2 regions of the Streptomyces sp. NPDC085946 genome follow, and region 2 is predicted to be linked to the other one. Evidence: riboswitches for the same ligand, from Rfam matches in the RefSeq annotation. Region 2 holds a riboswitch; the other holds the start of a gene.
The links. A riboswitch is a leader RNA that binds a small molecule or an ion and turns the genes downstream of it on or off. The one in region 2 is predicted to bind thiamine pyrophosphate.
Positions count from the first base shown of each region.

Region 1: it holds a riboswitch for thiamine pyrophosphate, as region 2 does, so the genes downstream of both, thiC (phosphomethylpyrimidine synthase ThiC) here and ACIF8T_RS16425 (thiamine ABC transporter substrate binding subunit) in region 2, are expected to answer to the same signal.

Region 1 covers NZ_JBITSF010000002.1:180,381-184,686, forward strand. The annotation lists gene thiC (phosphomethylpyrimidine synthase ThiC) at 1-1,178, opposite strand, end outside; TPP riboswitch at 1,171-1,368, opposite strand; gene ACIF8T_RS06440 (hypothetical protein) at 1,714-2,214, opposite strand; gene ACIF8T_RS06445 (YibE/F family protein) at 2,356-3,579, shown strand; gene ACIF8T_RS06450 (SsgA family sporulation/cell division regulator) at 3,678-4,112, opposite strand; gene ACIF8T_RS06455 (IclR family transcriptional regulator) at 4,212-4,306, opposite strand, start outside.
Region 2 covers NZ_JBITSF010000007.1:127,297-131,602, forward strand. The annotation lists gene ACIF8T_RS16420 (ABC transporter permease) at 1-476, opposite strand, end outside; gene ACIF8T_RS16425 (thiamine ABC transporter substrate binding subunit) at 521-1,609, opposite strand; TPP riboswitch at 1,690-1,795, opposite strand; gene rlmN (23S rRNA (adenine(2503)-C(2))-methyltransferase RlmN) at 1,831-2,937, opposite strand; gene ACIF8T_RS16435 (hypothetical protein) at 3,108-3,734, opposite strand; gene ACIF8T_RS16440 (hypothetical protein) at 4,027-4,306, shown strand, end outside.

The sequences.
Region 1 (4,306 bases), on a different contig from region 2:
TCGAACCGCTTCGCGATCCGGTTGAGTTCCCCCAGCGTCCTCAACTCGGCGAACTGCGCCTCGTCGTTGGCGTCCGCGATGGAACCCGGCCGCAGTCCGTCCCCGAGGGAGTACGTCACGTCGTACGCGGCGAGGATATCGCAGAGTTCCTCGAAATTCTCGTACAGGAAGGACTCCTTGTGGTGCGCCAGGCACCACGCGGCCATGATCGAGCCGCCGCGCGAGACGATGCCGGTCTTGCGGTGGGCGGTCAGCGGCACGTACGCCAGGCGCACCCCCGCGTGGACCGTCATGTAGTCCACGCCCTGCTCGGCCTGTTCGATGACCGTGTCCTTGTAGATCTCCCAGGTCAGTTCCTCGGCCTTGCCGTCGACCTTCTCCAGGGCCTGGTACAGCGGCACGGTGCCGATGGGCACGGGGGAGTTGCGCAGCACCCACTCGCGGGTGGTGTGGATGTTGCGGCCGGTGGACAGGTCCATGACCGTGTCGGCGCCCCAGCGGGTGGCCCACGTCATCTTCTCGACCTCCTCCTCGATGGAGGAGGTCACCGCGGAGTTGCCGATGTTGGCGTTGACCTTCACCAGGAACCGCTTGCCGATGATCATCGGCTCGATCTCCGGGTGGTTGACGTTGGCCGGCAGCACGGCCCGGCCCGCCGCGATCTCCTCGCGCACCACCTCGGGCGAGACGTTCTCCCGGAGCGCCACGAACTCCATCTCGGGCGTGATCTCGCCGCGTCGCGCGTACGCGAGCTGCGTGACGGCCTTGCCGTCCCGGCCGCGGCGCGGCAGGCGGGGACGCCCGGGGAAGACCGCGTCCAGGTTGCGCAGGCCGCCGCGGGGCGCGGTGTGCTTGATCCCGTCGTCCTCGGGGCGGACGGGACGGCCCGCGTACTCCTCCGTGTCACCGCGGGAGACGATCCAGTTCTCCCGCAGCGGCGGCAGTCCCCTGCGGACGTCGGTGTCGACGAGCGGGTCGGTGTACGGGCCCGAGGTGTCGTACAGCGTGACCGACTGCCCGTTGGTGAGGTGCACCTGGCGGACCGGCACCCGGAGGTCGGGGCGCGAACCCTCGACGTACGCCTTGTGCCAGCCGATGGACTTCCCGGCCTCCGCGTCCCGCGATCCGTTCGTCGCGGTCTGCGTGGAGGCAGGCGTGCGTGCGTCCTTGTTGGTCATGAGACCTACTCCCTACGCCGGCATTACCCGGTAACAGGTTCGGCGGTCGACGCAGCGGTATCCGTCTGCCGATGGTCCGATGTTCCCTGTGAAACATCTCTCGGCTCCGGCGACGTTTCATGTGAAACATCGCCGGGACGGAGGTCAGCGCCCTCTCAGCCCGGTGCTCCGAGCTCCCGCGTGTGCAAAAGGTGCCTCCACGCTAGCGTCAGTTCTGGCGCGCTGAACAGAGGGCCCCCGCCGTTCTTGCGATGATCGGGCGGTGACCACGACGCAGCATCCCCCGTACCCACCGCCCGAGCCGCCCCACGGATCCGGCGCCGGAAACGGCGACGGACCCGGCCGGGGGCCCGGCCCGGGACCTGGTCCGGGACCTGGTTCAGGACCCGGTCCGCGCCCTGGTCCGCGATCCGGTGGAGGCCAGGTACCCGGTCGCGGCCCCGGCCCGGACTGGGAGGACGGCGGCCGGCCGGGTCCAGGGCCGGCCGGACCGGCTTCCGAGGGCCCGGGGTCCGACCGGCCGGGCCCCGCTGCCTCATGGTTCGAGGGTCCGGCGTCCGGGGGTTCGGCGTCCGGGGGTTCGGCGTCCGGCCGAGGGCACGCTCCCGGCGGCGGGCGCGGTCCCGGGTTCGACAGCGGCCAGGGAGGCGGGCACCGCCCCGGGGCGTACGACGGCGGCCACGGCGGCGGACAGCGCCCCGGGCCCGATGACGGCCACGGCGGCGGCCGTCGTCCCGAGTTCGGCGACGGCGGGCAGCGCCCCGGCTTCGGCGGCGGCAACGGCGGCGTCCGTCGTGGGTCCGGCCACGACCGCGGCAGCTTCCAGCGGCCCGGGTTCGACGACGACCACACCGGCGGACACGGTCCGGGACCCGATGGCCGGCACGGACACGGTCCCGCCGGCGAGCACGGGCACCCTCCCGCGTTCGACGGCGGCCGCGGCTCCCCCAGCGGGCCCGGCGCACAGGGCGGCCCCGGCCCCGGCGACGGTCCCGGCGACGGCCGGGGCCCGGATGCCGGCCGCGGCTCCGGACACGGCTCAGGAGGCGGCCACGGCTCCGGCGGCGGCCACGGTCCCGCCCCCGCACCGGGCGGCGGCGGCCACGGACACTCGCACAGCCACGCGCACGGCCCGGCCGCGCCCGTCTCCCTGCACCTGCGCAAGGTCATCGCGGCGGTGCTCATCCCCTTCGCCGCGGTGGTCCTGGTCGGTCTCGCCGTGCTGTGGCCGGGCGGCGCCCCGGCGCACGAGCGCACCGGTGTCGGGTTCGACCGGCAGACGCAGCAGGCCACGGTCACCGAGGTCGTCGAGGTGAGCTGCGCGGACGCCGGCGCCTCGGGGGTCCCGCCGACCGGCGACACCTCGACCGCCGAGGGCTCCTCCGCGGTGCAGCAGGCCGAGGGCACCTGCAAGAAGGCGACGATCCGGGTCGACACCGGCAAGGACGAGGGCCGCACGTTCACGGAGATCGTCCAGCCGGACCAGTCCCGGCAGCTGCACGAGGGCCAGGAGGTCGTGGTCGCCTACGAGCCCTCCGCGCCGAAGGACCTCCAGTACTCGGTCGCCGACGTCAACCGCCGCGTCCCGATGGCGGTGCTCGCGGGCATCTTCGCGCTCGCCGTCGTGGCCGTCGGGCGGCTGCGCGGCGTCATGGCGCTGGTCGCGCTGGCCATCAGCTTCCTGGTGCTCAACTTCTTCATGCTGCCCGCGATCCTGCAGGGCTCCAACCCGCTGGTCGTGGCGGTGGTGGGGTCGAGCGCCATCATGCTGATCGCGCTGTACCTGTGCCACGGACTGTCGGCCCGTACGTCGGTGGCGGTGCTCGGCACCCTCGTCTCGCTGCTGCTGATCGGCGTCCTCGGTTCGCTCTTCATCGACTGGGCCGCGCTCACCGGCAACACCGACGACAACACCGGTCTGATCCACGGCCTGTACCCCGAGATCGACATGAGCGGTCTGCTGCTCGCCGGCATCATCATCGGTTCGCTCGGTGTCCTGGACGACGTGACGGTCACGCAGACGTCGGCGGTGTGGGAACTGCACGAGGCCAATCCGTCGATGGGCTGGCGCGGGCTGTACCGCGCGGGCATCCGGATCGGCCGCGACCACATCGCCTCCGTCGTCAACACGCTCGTCCTCGCCTACGCGGGCGCCGCGCTGCCGCTGCTGCTGCTGTTCTCCATCGCGCAGAGCAGCGTGGGGACGGTCGCCAACAGTGAGCTGGTCGCGGAGGAGATCGTGCGCACGCTGGTCGGCTCGATCGGCCTGGTCGCCTCGGTGCCGGTGACGACGGCGCTGGCGGCCCTGGTGGTCTCGGCCGACCGCCCCGGCTCCCGGGCCCCGGTGACGGAGCCCCAGGCGCCGGCACGCGGCGGGCGGGGACGCCGCCGCAAGCGCTGACGCCCTCGCCGCCGGCCGCTGCCGTGCAGAAGCGTTCCGGCGGACCGGGCGGCGGCCGGTGAAGCGTTACGCCAACACCACCCGGTTGCCGTAACGCTTCACCCGGCTCCCTGCTCCGCCAGGATGCGGTCCAGCGCCTCGTCGAGGTGCGCGTCGAAGTCGGCCAGTGCCCCCTCCTGGCCCAGCGGCACCAGCTTGTCGGTGCGGTCCAGGAAGGCCACGAGCGGTGCCGTGGACGAGCGGAACAGCGCCTGGTCGCCGCCGACCTGGAGGCGGATCAGGACCTCGGTGAGGTCGTCGGGCTCCACCGGCGAGACCCGCACATCGCCCTCGCCGCACGGCCGCCCCACCCCGTCGATCAGCAGTTCCCTGCCGAAGGCCCAGGTCACCGGGGCGTCGCCGGGCAGATGGAAGGTCAGGCGCACGGCATACGGATCGCAGGTCTCGTACCGCAGCTCCACCGGGATGCGGAAGGAGAGCTCCTCGGACACGAGAAAGCTCATCATGACCTCTGCCTGTACGGACTCGCGCATCGCTACCCCGTCGTTCGCCGGTGACTGGCCGGGATGGAACCCTGACAACTTGCCTGGAATCTTGCTTAACGTACACAGCAGATCACAAGGAGTGAGTTTTCAGATACTGATAGAGAGGGTAAGCGAGCCCAGCAGCCGGCCCATCTCCTCCTGCAGCCGGTGCACCGCGGGCAGCAGCCGGTCGGCCTGGTGGA
Region 2 (4,306 bases):
GCGGCCTCCTCCTGCCGCGGGTCGAGCTGCGCCCACAGGCCGCCGACCGTGCGGACGACGACCGCGTAGTTGAAGAAGACGTGCGCGAGCAGGATCGCCCACACGGTGGTGTCCAGCCGGACGCCCCACAACTCGTCCAGGAGTCCGCCGCGCCCGACGAGCGCGAGGAACGCCGTCCCCACCACGACCGTCGGCAGCACGAACGGCACGGTCACCACGGCCCGCAGCACCTGCTTGCCCGGGAAGTCCAAGCGCGCGAAGACGTACGCGCCGGGGAGCGCGACCAGCAGGGTGAGCGCGGTGGAGGCCAGCGCCTGCCAGGTGGTGAACCACAGCACGTGCCGGACGCCGGACTCCCCCAGCACCTCGGCGATCCGGCCGGGCTGCCAGGCCCCGTCCGCCTGCAGACCGCGCGCGACGATCGCGGCGACGGGATAGGCGAAGAAGACCGCGAAGAACGCGACGGGCACGGCCATCAGGCCGAACCGCGCCGCGCTCCCGCGCCGGTCCCGGCGGACGGCTACTTCAGTACGAGCGACGTCCACGACTTGACCCACTCGTCCCGCTTGTCGGCGATCTTCTCCGGGGCCAGGGTCTCGGGGTCGGCGGCCTGCGGTCCGTACTGCGTGAACTCCTCGGGCACCTCGGCGTCCTCGGTGACCGGGTAGACGAACATGTTGAGCGGCATGTCCTCCTGGAACCGCTTGCCGACCAGGAAGTCGAGGAGCGCCTTGCCGCCCTCGGCGTTCTTCGCGTTGCTCAGCAGCCCCGCGTACTCGACCTGCCGGAAGCAGGTGCCCTCGGCGACGCCGGTCGGGGCCGTGCCGGGCCTCGGGTCGGCGAAGACGACCTCGGCGGGCGGCGAGGAGGCGTACGACACGACCAGCGGCCGGTCGCCCTTGGCCTGCTTGCCACCGGCCGAGCCGGAGAACTCCTCGTTGTAGGCCTGCTCCCAGCCGTCGACGACCTTCACGCCGTTGGCCTTGAGCTTATTCCAGTAGTCCTGCCAGCCGTCGTCGCCGTACCGCGCGGCCGTGCCCAGCAGGAAGCCGAGGCCGGGCGAGGAGGTCGAGGCGTTCTCGGTGACGAGGAGGTCCTTGTACTCCGGCCGGACCAGGTCGTCGAAGCTCTTCGGCGGGTCGAGCTCGCGGTCGGCGAAGTACTTCTTGTCGTAGTTGACGCAGATGTCGCCGGTGTCGACGGGCGTGACCCGGTGCCGCTCCCCGTCGGCCCGGTACTCGGCCCTGATCCGGTCCGCGCCCTTCGCCTCGTAGGACTGGAACAGCCCGTTGTCGAGGGCGCGGGAGAGCAGGGTGTTGTCGACGCCGAAGAAGACGTCGCCCTGCGGGTTGTCCTTGGTCAGGATCGCCTTGTTGACGGCCGTCCCGGCGTCGCCGTCCTTGAGGACCCGGACCCGGTAGCCGGACTGCTTCTCGAAGGCGGCGACGACGTCCTTCGACACGGCCCACGAGTCGTGGCTGACCAGGGTGACCGTCCTGGAACCGCCGGACGGCTGTCCGTCGCCGTCGGACGACCCGCAGGCGGCCAGGCCGCCGACCAGGCCCAGACCGACGACCACGGCCGTGAACCGCTTCTTGGTGATGCCCACTGAATTCCTCCTGGGGTGACCAGGAAGAGACGCGGCCCTGCCCGGGACCCCTCGGAGGGGCCCCGGGCAGGGCGCAACAGCTCGAGTGATGACCGATCTCCCTACCCAGAATGACCTGGGCCAGGTTCGGAGGGTCTGCGGCCGGTGCCGCACTCTCAGCGCTGTGGCGCTCCCCTGTCGGAATATGCAGATGTTCTTACGCGGATTTTACGGTGGTCAGATTACCTCTCGGTCGCGGCGAGCTGACCACAGGCCCCGTCGATCTCCTGTCCACGGGTGTCCCGAACGGTCACCGGCACACCGTGGGCGGCGACGGCCTCCACGAACGCCTTCTCGTCCTCGGGCCGGGACGCGGTCCACTTCGACCCGGGCGTCGGGTTCAGCGGGATGAGGTTGACGTGCACCGGCCTGCCCTTGAGCAGCCGGCCGAGCCGGTCACCGCGCCACGCCTGGTCGTTGATGTCCCGGATCAGCGCGTACTCGATGGACAGCCGCCGGCCCGACTTCGCCGTGTACTCGAACCCGGCGTCGAGGACCTCGCGCACCTTCCAGCGGGTGTTCACGGGGACGAGGGTGTCGCGCAGCTCGTCGTCGGGCGCGTGCAGGGAGATGGCGAGGCGGCACTTGAAGCCCTCGTCGGCGAACCGGTGGATCGCCGGGACGAGACCGACGGTCGACACGGTGATCCCGCGCTGCGACAGGCCCAGCCCGTCGGGCTCCGGGTCGGTCAGCCGCCGGATGGCGCCCACCACCCGGTTGTAGTTGGCGAGCGGCTCGCCCATGCCCATGAAGACGATGTTGCTCAGCCGCGCGGGCCCGCCGGGGACCTCGCCGTCCCTCAGCGCCCGCATGCCGTCCACGATCTGGTGCACGATCTCGGCGGTGGACAGGTTGCGGTCCAGGCCCGCCTGCCCGGTGGCGCAGAACGGGCAGTTCATCCCGCACCCGGCCTGCGAGCTGATGCACATGGTCACCCGGTCCGGGTAGCGCATCAGCACCGACTCGACGAGCGTCCCGTCGAACAGCCGCCACAGCGTCTTGCGCGTGGTGCCCTGGTCGGTCGACAGGTGCCGCACGACGGTCATCAGCTCCGGCAGCAGCGCCTCCTGGAGCCTGCCGCGGGAGCCGGCGGGGATGTCCGTCCACTGCTCCGGGTCGTGCGCGTACCGCGCGAAGTAGTGCTGCGAGAGCTGCTTGGCACGGAACGGCTTCTCCCCGACCGCGGCCACCGCCTCCTTGCGCTCGGCGGGCGTGAGGTCGGCGAGGTGCCGCGGCGGCTTCTTGGCTCCGCGCGGGGCGACGAAAGTGAGTTCTCCGGGCTTGGGCATGGTGCTACCAGTGTCGCAGATCGACTCTGGTAGCCCAGGCCAGAGCGGGGTGGGGGTGGTCACCCGTGGGTGCCGACTGTCAGCGTTGGTCGGCCTCGGACGGCCCAGGGACGGCCCAGGACTCAATCAGCCGACGCCGTAGGTGCCCAGGTGCCGGCGCCCACGGCCCGTCATTCCACCTGGGCAGGAGCGACCGGGAGCTGTTCCCTGTACGGCCATGTGAAGGTGCGGTCGGGTTCGAGATGGGCGTCACCCCAGTGAATGGCATGGATGCCGTTCTCGGCGTCAGCCGTGAAGAACACACAGACGAGCCTGATGGAAGCTCCCAGCTCCTCGAACGCTTCGTGCAGCCCCAGGTACTCCTCGGTCACCAGATCCTCATCGACGTCGAAGAGACCCTCCGGAGGCTGCGGCCCGTGCGCCCGAAACAGCCGCTGCCGTGTAGGAGACGCATTGGCCGGCAACCGGGCCCGATCCGGTGACCTGGGCCTGTCCGCGTAGCGGAAGGGGAAGAGCGCGTGATCGTTGATCACGGCGTACTCGTATCCGCGCACGTCTCGTACGGCTTCCCCCAGCTCACGAGCCGTCTCCGCCAGGTGCTCGCGCACAAGGCCCGCCAGGGCAACCCCATACGGACTCCGCTTCTTAAGCCCCGCAGCAAGGTGCGCAGCATGAGCCTTCGCGTGCGCCTTGGCCAGCTGCACCGGAACCGCAGCAGCAAGCGCGCCGGCATGCCGCCCAAACCTCTCGACGGCCCAGGCCGACGGTCCTACCGGATAGCCACCCAACACCGACATACAGTGCTCCCCTCCCCAGGTCCCGCCTCTGACCTGTGTGACAGGTGCACGAAGGGCACACAAGGGGGCGATCTGGCCAGGACGCGGCCGAACGCCAGCGTTGATCATCACTGAGCGCCCTTCCAGGAACCAGGACGGCCCGGGAAGGTGTTCGCACGTACGTACCGGCACAGCAGTTCGGTCTTCTTTCGCTACCAGGAGGTTCGGCACTCAGTGCCAATATTTCCAATCGCCCAGCACGCCGCCAATCCCAGCTATAACATCACCCTTCAAACTCAGTGAGGGGTGCCACTTGATTCTGCGCGAGTTTTTGTACGTAGACACCGACAAGGTGCGGGCAATGCTGGCTCAGCTTGAGGGGGGCGTTGCAGAAGAAGAGCGAGAAACGAGTACGCAAGAGAAGAGATCGACGGTCGGACCGCGAAGCTTCGCCCAGCATCTCCAAGTAACCGGTAGCGAGAGGTACACCCAGAAATCTCTCGGCGATGCTCTTTTCCCGATGCTGGAAGATGCATTGGAGTCCGAAGGCGTACTCAAGGACATTTCCGAGGAGGCAGCCGATCCGCTTCAGT